Linked DNA regions of Youhaiella tibetensis. The protein of the gene in region 2 interacts with the protein of the main gene of each other region in a pairwise test. Links are inferred from orthologs where the notes say so. Each region holds a gene or a part of one and is shown on either strand. Other genes may lie near its edges.

Evidence for each region.
Region 1: the proteins of groL (region 2) and grpE interact in binary tests that used the Escherichia coli proteins (3 or more experiments, as listed by UniProt). The link is inferred for Youhaiella tibetensis from one-to-one orthologs.
Region 3: the proteins of groL (region 2) and FNA67_RS01540 interact in binary tests that used the Escherichia coli proteins (3 or more experiments, as listed by UniProt). The link is inferred for Youhaiella tibetensis from one-to-one orthologs.

The regions. Positions count from the first base shown.
Region 1 is NZ_CP041690.1:4,319,796-4,322,713, forward strand. The notes cover bases 80-2,844. They hold grpE (nucleotide exchange factor GrpE), read right to left. Parts: upstream 1,884-2,844; coding sequence 1,275-1,883; downstream 80-1,274. Other genes in these bases: FNA67_RS21225 (hypothetical protein), read left to right, coding at 144-566; FNA67_RS21230 (nicotinamidase), read left to right, coding at 592-1,221; hrcA (heat-inducible transcriptional repressor HrcA), read right to left, coding at 1,944-2,844. Outside these bases: FNA67_RS21220 (aminodeoxychorismate synthase component I), read left to right, coding at 1-76; more of hrcA, read right to left, coding at 2,845-2,918. UniProt on the Escherichia coli protein: Participates actively in the response to hyperosmotic and heat shock by preventing the aggregation of stress-denatured proteins, in association with DnaK and GrpE. It is the nucleotide exchange factor for DnaK and may function as a thermosensor.
Region 2 is NZ_CP041690.1:971,540-974,650, forward strand. The notes cover bases 20-2,977. They hold groL (chaperonin GroEL), read right to left. Parts: upstream 2,340-2,977; coding sequence 699-2,339; downstream 20-698. Other genes in these bases: FNA67_RS04710 (DUF2798 domain-containing protein), read left to right, coding at 75-296; FNA67_RS04715 (YlcI/YnfO family protein), read right to left, coding at 401-580; FNA67_RS04725 (co-chaperone GroES), read right to left, coding at 2,385-2,672; FNA67_RS04730 (hypothetical protein), read left to right, coding at 2,856-2,977. Outside these bases: more of FNA67_RS04730, read left to right, coding at 2,978-3,041; FNA67_RS04735 (YqhG/Tai3 family protein), read right to left, coding at 3,082-3,111.
Region 3 is NZ_CP041690.1:290,811-293,855, reverse strand. What follows is about bases 19-2,910. They hold FNA67_RS01540 (DeoR/GlpR family DNA-binding transcription regulator), read right to left. Parts: upstream 1,924-2,910; coding sequence 1,114-1,923; downstream 19-1,113. Other genes in these bases: FNA67_RS01535 (bifunctional rhamnulose-1-phosphate aldolase/short-chain dehydrogenase), read left to right, coding at 2,096-2,910; rhaS (rhamnose ABC transporter substrate-binding protein), read right to left, coding at 78-1,070. Outside these bases: more of FNA67_RS01535, read left to right, coding at 2,911-3,045. UniProt on the Escherichia coli protein: Represses ulaG and the ulaABCDEF operon. Two ulaR binding sites have been identified in each promoter.

The DNA.
Region 1 (2,918 bases), 3.3 Mb from region 2 along the record:
CATCTTTCTGGGCAATTCGGTCCGCGGCCTCATGCTGGCGCAATGGATCGAAAATCCACTCGACCCATCGAATTGACATAAAGACCCGGCTTGCTCCCGCGATGAATCGGGGCACCCATGCACCCACAGCAAAGGACTTCATAATGCGTATTCTCACCGGCCTGACCCTCGCAGCCCTTCTCGCGACGGCCGTTCCGGCCTTCGCCCAGGCCGCGACGGAAACCCCGGCCGCTCCCGCCGCAGAAGCACCGGCGGCCGCACCCAAGGCGCCCGCGCCGGCGCCCGAAGGGGTGAGCGATGAAGCCGACAAGTTCCTCTGGTGCGGCCACGCCCTCAACTTCGCCTCCAACTTCGCCAAGGAAGGCGGAGACGAGGACGCTGCCAAGGCCATGCTCGAAAATGGCGGCAAGCTCATCGAGAAGGGCGCGGCCATGCTGCCCGACCTGGCGCCCGAAAAGCTCGAGGCAGCCAAGGCCGCCTATGTCGAGCAGATCAAGGTCGAGCTTGAAGGCTCTGGCGAAAATGCCAAGTTCACCTACGATGAATGCATGACGCTGGTGCAGTAACACCGGCAGGCAACGGGACGCTCTGATGGGATTTGACTTGCGGGCCGATGACGCCCTGATCGTTGTGGACCTGCAGGTCGATTTCCTCCCCGGCGGCAGCCTCGCCGTCAACGGGGGCGCCGAGATCGTCGCTCCCATCGAGGCCCTGGCCCAGCGCTTCGCCAATGTCCTTCTGACCCAGGACTGGCATACGCCCGGCCACATCTCCTTTGCCAGCGCCCACCAGGGGCGAAAGGTATTCGAACGCATCGAGCTCGACTACGGCCCCCAGGTGCTCTGGCCCGACCATTGCGTGATGGGTACGCCCGGCGCCCGCATCGTCTCCGAACCGCTGCTCGAGCGGGCGCAGCTCGTGCTGCGCAAGGGCTACCATCACGAGGTCGACAGCTATTCCGGATTTCGCGAAGCCGATCGCAAGACCCATACGGGCCTGGCCGGCTATCTGAGGGAGCGCGGGCTGCAGCGCCTCTTCGTCGTCGGCCTCGCCACCGATTTCTGCGTCAACTGGACCGCACTCGACGCGGCGTCCAATGGCTTTGAAACGCTGGTAGTGGAAGACCTGACCCGCGCCATCGATACCGATGGCTCGCTGGCCCAGGCCTATGCCGAGATGGATAGCGCCGGCGTGCGACGCATCGGGGCAAGCGACATCTAGCCGCCTGCCGGACGGGGCGAATTCCATCGCCCCGGCCAGCTTTCACGACAGGATCAGGCGCTCTTGTCGACGCCGCCTTCGGGGGCCTCGCCGGCATTGACCGGCTTGGCGCCGCCCTTGGCAACGCCCACCATGGCCGGACGCAGCACGCGATCGCCGATGGCGAAGCCCGCCTGCACCACCTGCACCACCGTGCCTTCCGGGCGCGTCGGGTCGGGAACCTCGAACATGGCCTGGTGCTTGTGGGGATCGAACTTCTGGCCTTCCGCCTCGATCGGCTTGACGCCGTGCTTGGCCAGGAGCCGTTGCATCTCGCGCTCGGTCATCTCGATGCCCTCGATGAGGGTCTTGAGCGTGGCGTCGCCCGTCTCGCGCGCTTCGGCCGGCAGGCTCGAGAGCGCGCGGCTGAGCGAATCGGTGGCCGTCAGCATGTCGCGGGCAAAGCCGGCAATGGCATAGGTCCGCGTATCGGCGATCTCGCGTTCGGTGCGTTTGCGCAGGTTTTCCATGTCGGCAACCGTGCGCAGCAGCTTGTCCTTGAGGTCGGCGACTTCCGCCTGCAGCGCCTCGGAGACATCGACTTCAGGCGTCGTGGCCCCAGCGCTCTCGGTCTTGGCCTGTTCGTCCGGCGCGCCGGACGCCGTGTTTTCGTCACTGGTCATTACGATATCCGCATCTGGGTTGATTGGTTGACCCGCATATCGGCCAAGCCCGGGATTTTTTCAACCCTGGCGAGCCTTTCGCGCCATCATGGTGGAGATGACGTTGGCCGTATAGTCCACAACGGGCACGATGCGCGCATAGTTCAATCGCGTCGGCCCGATGACGCCCAGCACGCCCACCACCTTGTCGTTGGCGTCCTTGTAGGGCGAGAGGATCACCGAGGAGCCCGAGAGCGAGAACAGCTTGTTCTCCGAGCCGATGAAGATGCGAACCCCTTGCGCCGTCTCGGCATCTCCGAGCAGCTCGATGAGCCCGTCCTTGCTTTCCAGCTCATCGAAGAGCTGGCGCATGCGCGTCAGGTCGTCCGATTCCATGGTGGCGTTGATGAGGTTGGCGCGCCCGCGCACGATGACGGTGGGCAGCACGGAATCGGAATTGGTCGAGAGCGTCGCCAGGCCTTCCTCGACCAGCTTGCGTGTCAATTCGTCCAGTTCCGACATCTGCTCGGCCCGCTGCTGCTTGAGTGCGGCGCGTGCTTCGCGCAGGGTCCGGCCGACCACGAGGTTGGCGAGGTAATTGCCCGCCTGCGTCAGCGCCGAGGCGGTGAGCCCGGGCGGCAGCGGCACGATGCGGTTCTCGACCTGCCCGTCCTGCCCCACCAGCACCGCCATCGCCCGGAAGGAATCGAGCCGAACGAACTCGATATGCTTGAGCACCATGTCCGACTTGGTGGCGATCACCACCCCTGCCCCATGGCTGAGCCCGGAGAGCAGCTGGCTGGCTTCGGTCAGCAGGTCTTCCAGTCCCCCCGCCTGGGCGCTTCCCTCGATATGCTTGGAGATCTCCTTGCGCTCGCGCTCGTCCACCGCGCCCACTTCGAGCATGGCATCCACGAAGAACCGCAGCCCGAGCTGGGTGGGGGCGCGGCCCGCCGAGGTGTGGGGCGCCGCGATGAGGCCGAGCTCCTCGAGGTCCGCCATCACGTTGCGGACCGAGGCAGGCGAAAGCGACAGGTCCAGCATGCGCGAAAGATT
Region 2 (3,111 bases):
TCAATGAGGATGGTGTCTGGCGGGCCGATGGCCCGGGTCATTCTCCATCCTCGCCCCATGGAGAACGGACCGAAATGAAAACTCTTCTTCTTGCGCAACTCATCATCAGCTTCCTGATGGCGACCATCATGACCGGCTTTTTCAGCCTGCTCGCGCTGGGAGTGAGCCCGCAATGGCCGCAAGCCTGGCTGCATAACTTCGTCATCGCCTGGCCGGTGGCGTTCTGTCTGTCGCTGGTCGTGGGCAAGGTGGCGTTTGCCATCGCGCACAGGGTGTTCCCGCCGGCGAGGGCCTGAGGGACGACCGGCCCCAGCCTCGTTCCCATCGGCGCTTGGCGTTTGCTGACGCGCTCTTCACCTCGACAAGGGGGGAGGGGGACCTGTTGGGGCGACTGCGCTGCCTAGTGCTGAAGTTCCTTGCGGACAGCGGAGGCGATAAAGGCCGAGCGCGTCTGGCCGCGCTCGCGCGCTTCTGCGTCGATGGCCTCGAGCAGACCGAGATCGAGCGAGACGTTGATGCGCGTGGTCGAGCCCAGGTCGCGGACCAGTGGAATGGCTGCAAGTCGTTTGGGAGAAATCACGAGGGTGGGGTGCCATCAGCTGCCCAAAACGGGAAAGGGCGGCCCTGGTGGACCGCCCTCCCGTTCGTGACCTTGGGAAAGGTCAGGTGTTCTAGTCGGCTGGTGCCGGCCGGACTTCTTAGAAGTCCATGCCGCCCATGCCGCCCATGCCACCGCCGCCCGGCATGGCCGGAGCAGCTTCCTTGGGCAGCTCGGCAATGAGCGCCTCGGTGGTGATCAGGAGCGAAGCGACCGAAGCCGCGTCCTGGAGAGCCGTGCGCACGACCTTGACCGGGTCGATGACGCCGAGCTGGACGAGATCGCCATACTGGTCGGTCGCGGCGTTGTAGCCGAACGAAACCGAGGCGTTCTCGAGGATCTTGGCAACCACGACCGAACCTTCAGCGCCGGCATTGCTGGCGATCTGACGGACGGGTTCCTGGAGGGCGCGGCGGACGATGGCGATGCCGGCGTCCTGATCAGCGTTGGCACCCTTGACCTTGAGGTTGGACGAAGCGCGCAGCAGAGCCACGCCGCCGCCCGGAACGATGCCTTCTTCGACGGCAGCGCGGGTAGCGTTCAGGGCGTCATCGACGCGATCCTTGCGCTCCTTGACTTCCACTTCCGTGGCGCCGCCGACCTTGATCACCGCAACACCGCCGGCGAGCTTGGCCAGGCGTTCCTGCAGCTTTTCCTTGTCGTAGTCCGAGGTGGTTTCCTCGATCTGCGCCTTGATCTGGGCAACGCGGCCCTGGATGTCTTCGGCAGCGCCGGCGCCATCCACGATCGTGGTGTTTTCCTTGGTGATCTCGACGCGCTTGGCGGTGCCGAGCATGTCGATGGTCACGTTCTCGAGCTTGATGCCGAGATCTTCGGAGATCACCTGGCCACCGGTGAGGATGGCGATGTCTTCGAGCATGGCCTTGCGGCGGTCACCAAAGCCCGGGGCCTTGACGGCAGCGACCTTGAGGCCACCGCGCAGACGGTTGACGACGAGAGTTGCAAGAGCCTCGCCTTCGATGTCTTCGGCGATGATCAGCAGCGGACGCTGCGACTGCACGACGGCTTCGAGCAGCGGCAGGATGGTCTGCAGGTTCGAGAGCTTCTTCTCGTGGAGAAGGATCACGGCGTCTTCGAGGACGGCGGTCATCTTCTCGGTGTTGGTCACGAAGTAGGGCGAGAGGTACCCGCGGTCGAACTGCATGCCTTCGACGACTTCGAGCTCGGTCTCGGCGGTCTTGGCTTCCTCGACGGTGATCACACCCTCGTTGCCGACCTTCTGCATGGCCTCGGCGATCTGGTCGCCGATCGAGGACTCGCCGTTGGCCGAGATGGTGCCGACCTGGGCGACTTCAGCCGAAGAATTGATCTTCTTGGCCTGGGCCTTGAGGCTGCCGACGACTTCCTCGACGGCCATGTCGATGCCGCGCTTCAGATCCATCGGGTTGAAGCCAGCGGCGACGGCCTTGACGCCTTCGACGACGATGGCCTGGCCGAGAACGGTGGCCGTGGTGGTGCCGTCACCGGCGATGTCGTTGGTCTTGGAAGCAACCGAGCGCAGGAGCTGGGCGCCCAGGTTCTCGAACTTGTCTTCCAGTTCGATTTCCTTGGCGACGGTGACGCCGTCCTTGGTGATGCGCGGGGCGCCGAACGACTTTTCGATAACGACGTTACGACCCTTGGGGCCGAGGGTCACCTTCACCGCATTGGCGAGGGTGTTGACGCCGCGCAGCATGCGCTCGCGGGCATCGGTGGAGAATTTTACTTCTTTGGCAGCCATGTCTGGCGCTCCTCAAAAATAAGCGTTGAACGGCTGGGTCCGGCCTTAGCCGATGATGCCCAGGATGTCGGATTCCTTCATGATCAACAGATCCTTGCCGTCGATCTTGACCTCGGTGCCGCTCCACTTGCCGAAGAGCACGCGGTCACCGGCCTTGACGTCCAGGGCAACGATCTTGCCGCTTTCGTCGCGCGCACCGGGTCCAACGGACTCGATGATGCCCTCGGAGGGCTTTTCCTTGGCGGTGTCGGGGATGATGATGCCGCCAGCGGTTTTTTCCTCGCTGTCGACGCGCCGGACGACCACGCGGTCGTGCAGGGGACGGAAGCTCATGTTCGCTCCTTTTGAGACCTTACGGTGATGCAAATCTGAAGCCTGTTAGCACTCCAGCATCGAGAGTGCTAGCAAGCTGACCGGGGATATAGGAGGGCGGTTTTAGGGAGTCAAGGTCGCGGGATTGTGACGGGAGCTTGAAACCGGTGTTTCCAGTGCGCCGCGAATGGGAGATAAGGGGCCATGAGCGAACAAGCAAAAAATTCCGACATCCGTCTCCGCCGCACCGGCGGCGCGGGTCTCAACACGCAGTGGAAATGGGAAATCGTGGACGCCGAGGGCAAGGTGCTCAAATCCGGCACCGCGCTGGGCGAAGAGCACAAGGCCTTCGCCACGGCCAAGAAGGCCAAGGAGCGGCTGGCCAAGTAGGTCCGGGCAGACAGGGTCCGGGCGATAGTCCGGGCCTGCGCTATTGCTGGCCGAACGGATCGTATTGCAG
Region 3 (3,045 bases), 680 kb from region 2 along the record:
CTGGAGCGAGCGAAAGGTGGGGGTCGGCCAAAGGCACCGGCGGGAGTGTCCTCCCGCCGGCCCGGGGTCACAAGGGATCAGTAGATCTTGGCGAATTCGTCGATGTTGCTCTTGTCGAACGTGAACGGAGGCGCCATGGCGGCCGAGTTCGTGTCATCGAGCGTGATCTCGCCCATGCGGCCGATCGAGAGCTTGGCGCCGGGCTCGGCCTTGTCGCCCTTAACGGCGAGGTCGTGGGCCAGGTAGATGGCCGAGTAGCCCAGGTCGATCGGGTTCCAGAGCGCCACGGCCTGCGAAGCGCCGTTGTCGATGAACTTCTTGAACTCGGACGGCAGGGCCAGGCCCGTGACGTTGATCTTGCCGATCAGGTTCTGGTCGGTCACCACCTGGGCGGCTGCCACGACGCCGACCGTGGTCGGGGCGATGATGGCCTTGAGGTTCGGGTAGCTCGCGATCAGGCCCTTGGCTTCGTCGGTGGACTTGGCCGAGTCGTCATCGCCATAGACGGTGGCGACGAGGTTGATCTTGGGGAACTTCTCCGGCAGCACCTTCTTGGCCGCTTCGATCCAGGCATTCTGGTTGGTCGCCGTCGAGGAAGCCGAGAGAATGGCGACGTCGCCGCCATCGGGCAGGTAGTCGGCGGCCAGCTTGATGATGGTTTCGCCGATGAGGTTGGTGTCGGACGGGTTGAGGTGGAGCTGGCGGCCTTCCGGAGCCACACCCGAGTCGAACGAGATCACGGTGATCCCGCGATCCATGGCCTTCTTGAGCACGGGCACCAGCGCGTCCGGATCGTTGGCCGAGATGGCGATGGCGTTGACCTGCTGGGCGATCAGCGAATTGATGACTTCGATCTGGGCTTCGGCCGTGGCCTTGGTCGGGCCGGTATAGATGACTTCGACGTCACCGAGTTCCTTGGCCGCCTCTTCGGCGCCCTTGTTGGCGGCATCGAAGAAGCCGTTGCCGAGCGACTTGACCACGAGGGCGATCTTGGTCTGCGCCATTGCGGGCGAGGCCAGCAGGATCGCTGCCAGGGCCGTGGTGATGCCCAGTTTCTTCAGAAAGCTCATTGATTCCTCCCATTGAGCCTTGGCGTTACGAGGCGACCCGCCGTTAGGCGGCCGGTGACGCCTCCTCGATAGTCTGACTACCAGTCTCAGCCACGATGAGGCCGACGCCCGCCGTTTCCAGCATCTGCCGGTCTTCGTCGCGGATGCCACGATCGGTGACGACCGTGGTAATCCGGTCGAGCCCACACAGGATGAGGCTCGATTTGCCGGAAAATTTCGAAGAGTCTGCCAGGATGATGAGTTCATCGGCCTGGCTGATGAGCTTGAGTTCGGCCTGAACGAGCAGCGGATCGGCTTCCATCAGCCCATGCGCTCCCAGGCCCTGGCAGCCCATGAACATTTTTCGCGCATAGAAGTGGCGCGACACATCATTGTCGAAGGGCGAGAGAATGATGTTCTGCTCGCGATAGATGGTGCCCCCCTGCACCATCACCGAGTTCTTGGAGTGATGGAGCAGGTGCTCGGCAATGGGGAAGGAATTGGTGAAGACCTGCATGCGCCGGTTCACCAGGTAGTGCACCATCTGGAAGGTCGTGGTGCCGCCATTGATGATGATGGGCTCGCCATCCTTGCACAGGTCCACCGCCGCCTTGGCGATGGCGCGCTTGAGGCCGAGATTGATGCCCTCGTTGACCGAGAACGGCCGGCCCATGAGCCCGCCCTGGCGAGGCGGATTGACCGCTTCTGCGCCGCCGCGCACGCGCCGAAGCTTGCCCTGCACGTGCAGCGCCGCGATGTCGCGCCGGATCGTCGCCTCGGAGGTTCCCGTCATCTCGACGAGATCGCTCACCGTTGCGACGGACCGCGTCTGCACCGCGGCCAGGATCACCCTGTGGCGTTCGCTTTCGTGCAAGTTTCTTCTCCCTGGCTTGATTTGGTCACACCAATTTCGATCATTGTCAATCAACAAAAGCTCAGTTTCGATCATGTGTCAGCGGTGCTGACTGGTTTTGATCGTTTCTGATTGACAGCCTCCAGATGTTTATGGCTTGTGACGTAAAGAACAGACTTCCGGGGAGGAGCTAATGTCCACGAACGCGCCCGCGCGCCTCGCCAACCTATGGGATGACGCCAGAGCTGCCGGCATGACCGAGCCGGAGCGACTGGTCTATCGCTCCAACATCCTGGGGTCGGACAAGCGCGTCACCAATTACGGCGGCGGCAATACCTCCTCCAAGATCATGGAGAAGGACCCGCTGACCGGCGAGCAGGTGGAAGTGCTCTGGGTCAAGGGCTCGGGCGGCGACAGTGCCTCGATCAAGCTCGATGGCTTCGCCACGCTCTACATGGACAAGCTCCGGGCCCTCAAGGGCCTCTATCGCGGCCTCGAGCACGAAGACGAGATGGTGGGCTACCTGCCGCACGCTACCTTCAACCTCAATCCGCGCGCCGCTTCCATCGACACGCCGCTGCACGCCTATGTGCCGCATCCCTTTGTCGATCACATGCACCCCGATGCCATCATCGCCATCGCCGCGAGCAAGGATTCGAGGGCGCTCACCCAGGAGATTTTCGGCGACGCCATCGGCTGGCTGCCCTGGAAGCGCCCGGGGTTCGAACTCGGGCTCTGGCTCGAAAAATTCTGCCTCGAACATCCCGAGGCCAAGGGCGTCATTCTTGAAAGCCACGGGCTCTTCACCTGGGGCGACACGCCCAAGGAGTGCTACGAGACCACGATCGCGGTCATCAACCAGGCCATCGAGTGGTTGGAGAAGAAGACCGAGGGCAAGGCCATTTTCGGCGGCGAAGCCGTCAAGTCGCTGCCCGCTGACGAGCGCCGCGCCGTCGCCGCCAAGATCATGCCCAAGATTCGCGGGCTGATCTCGGAAGACAGCCACAAGCTCGGTCATTTTGACGACAGCCCGGCTGTGCTCGAATTCGTCAACTCGAAGGATCTGCGCCCGCTCGCCGCGCTCGGCACATCCTGCCCCGACCACTTCCTGCGCACCAAGATCCGTCCCCTTGTGATCGAGTT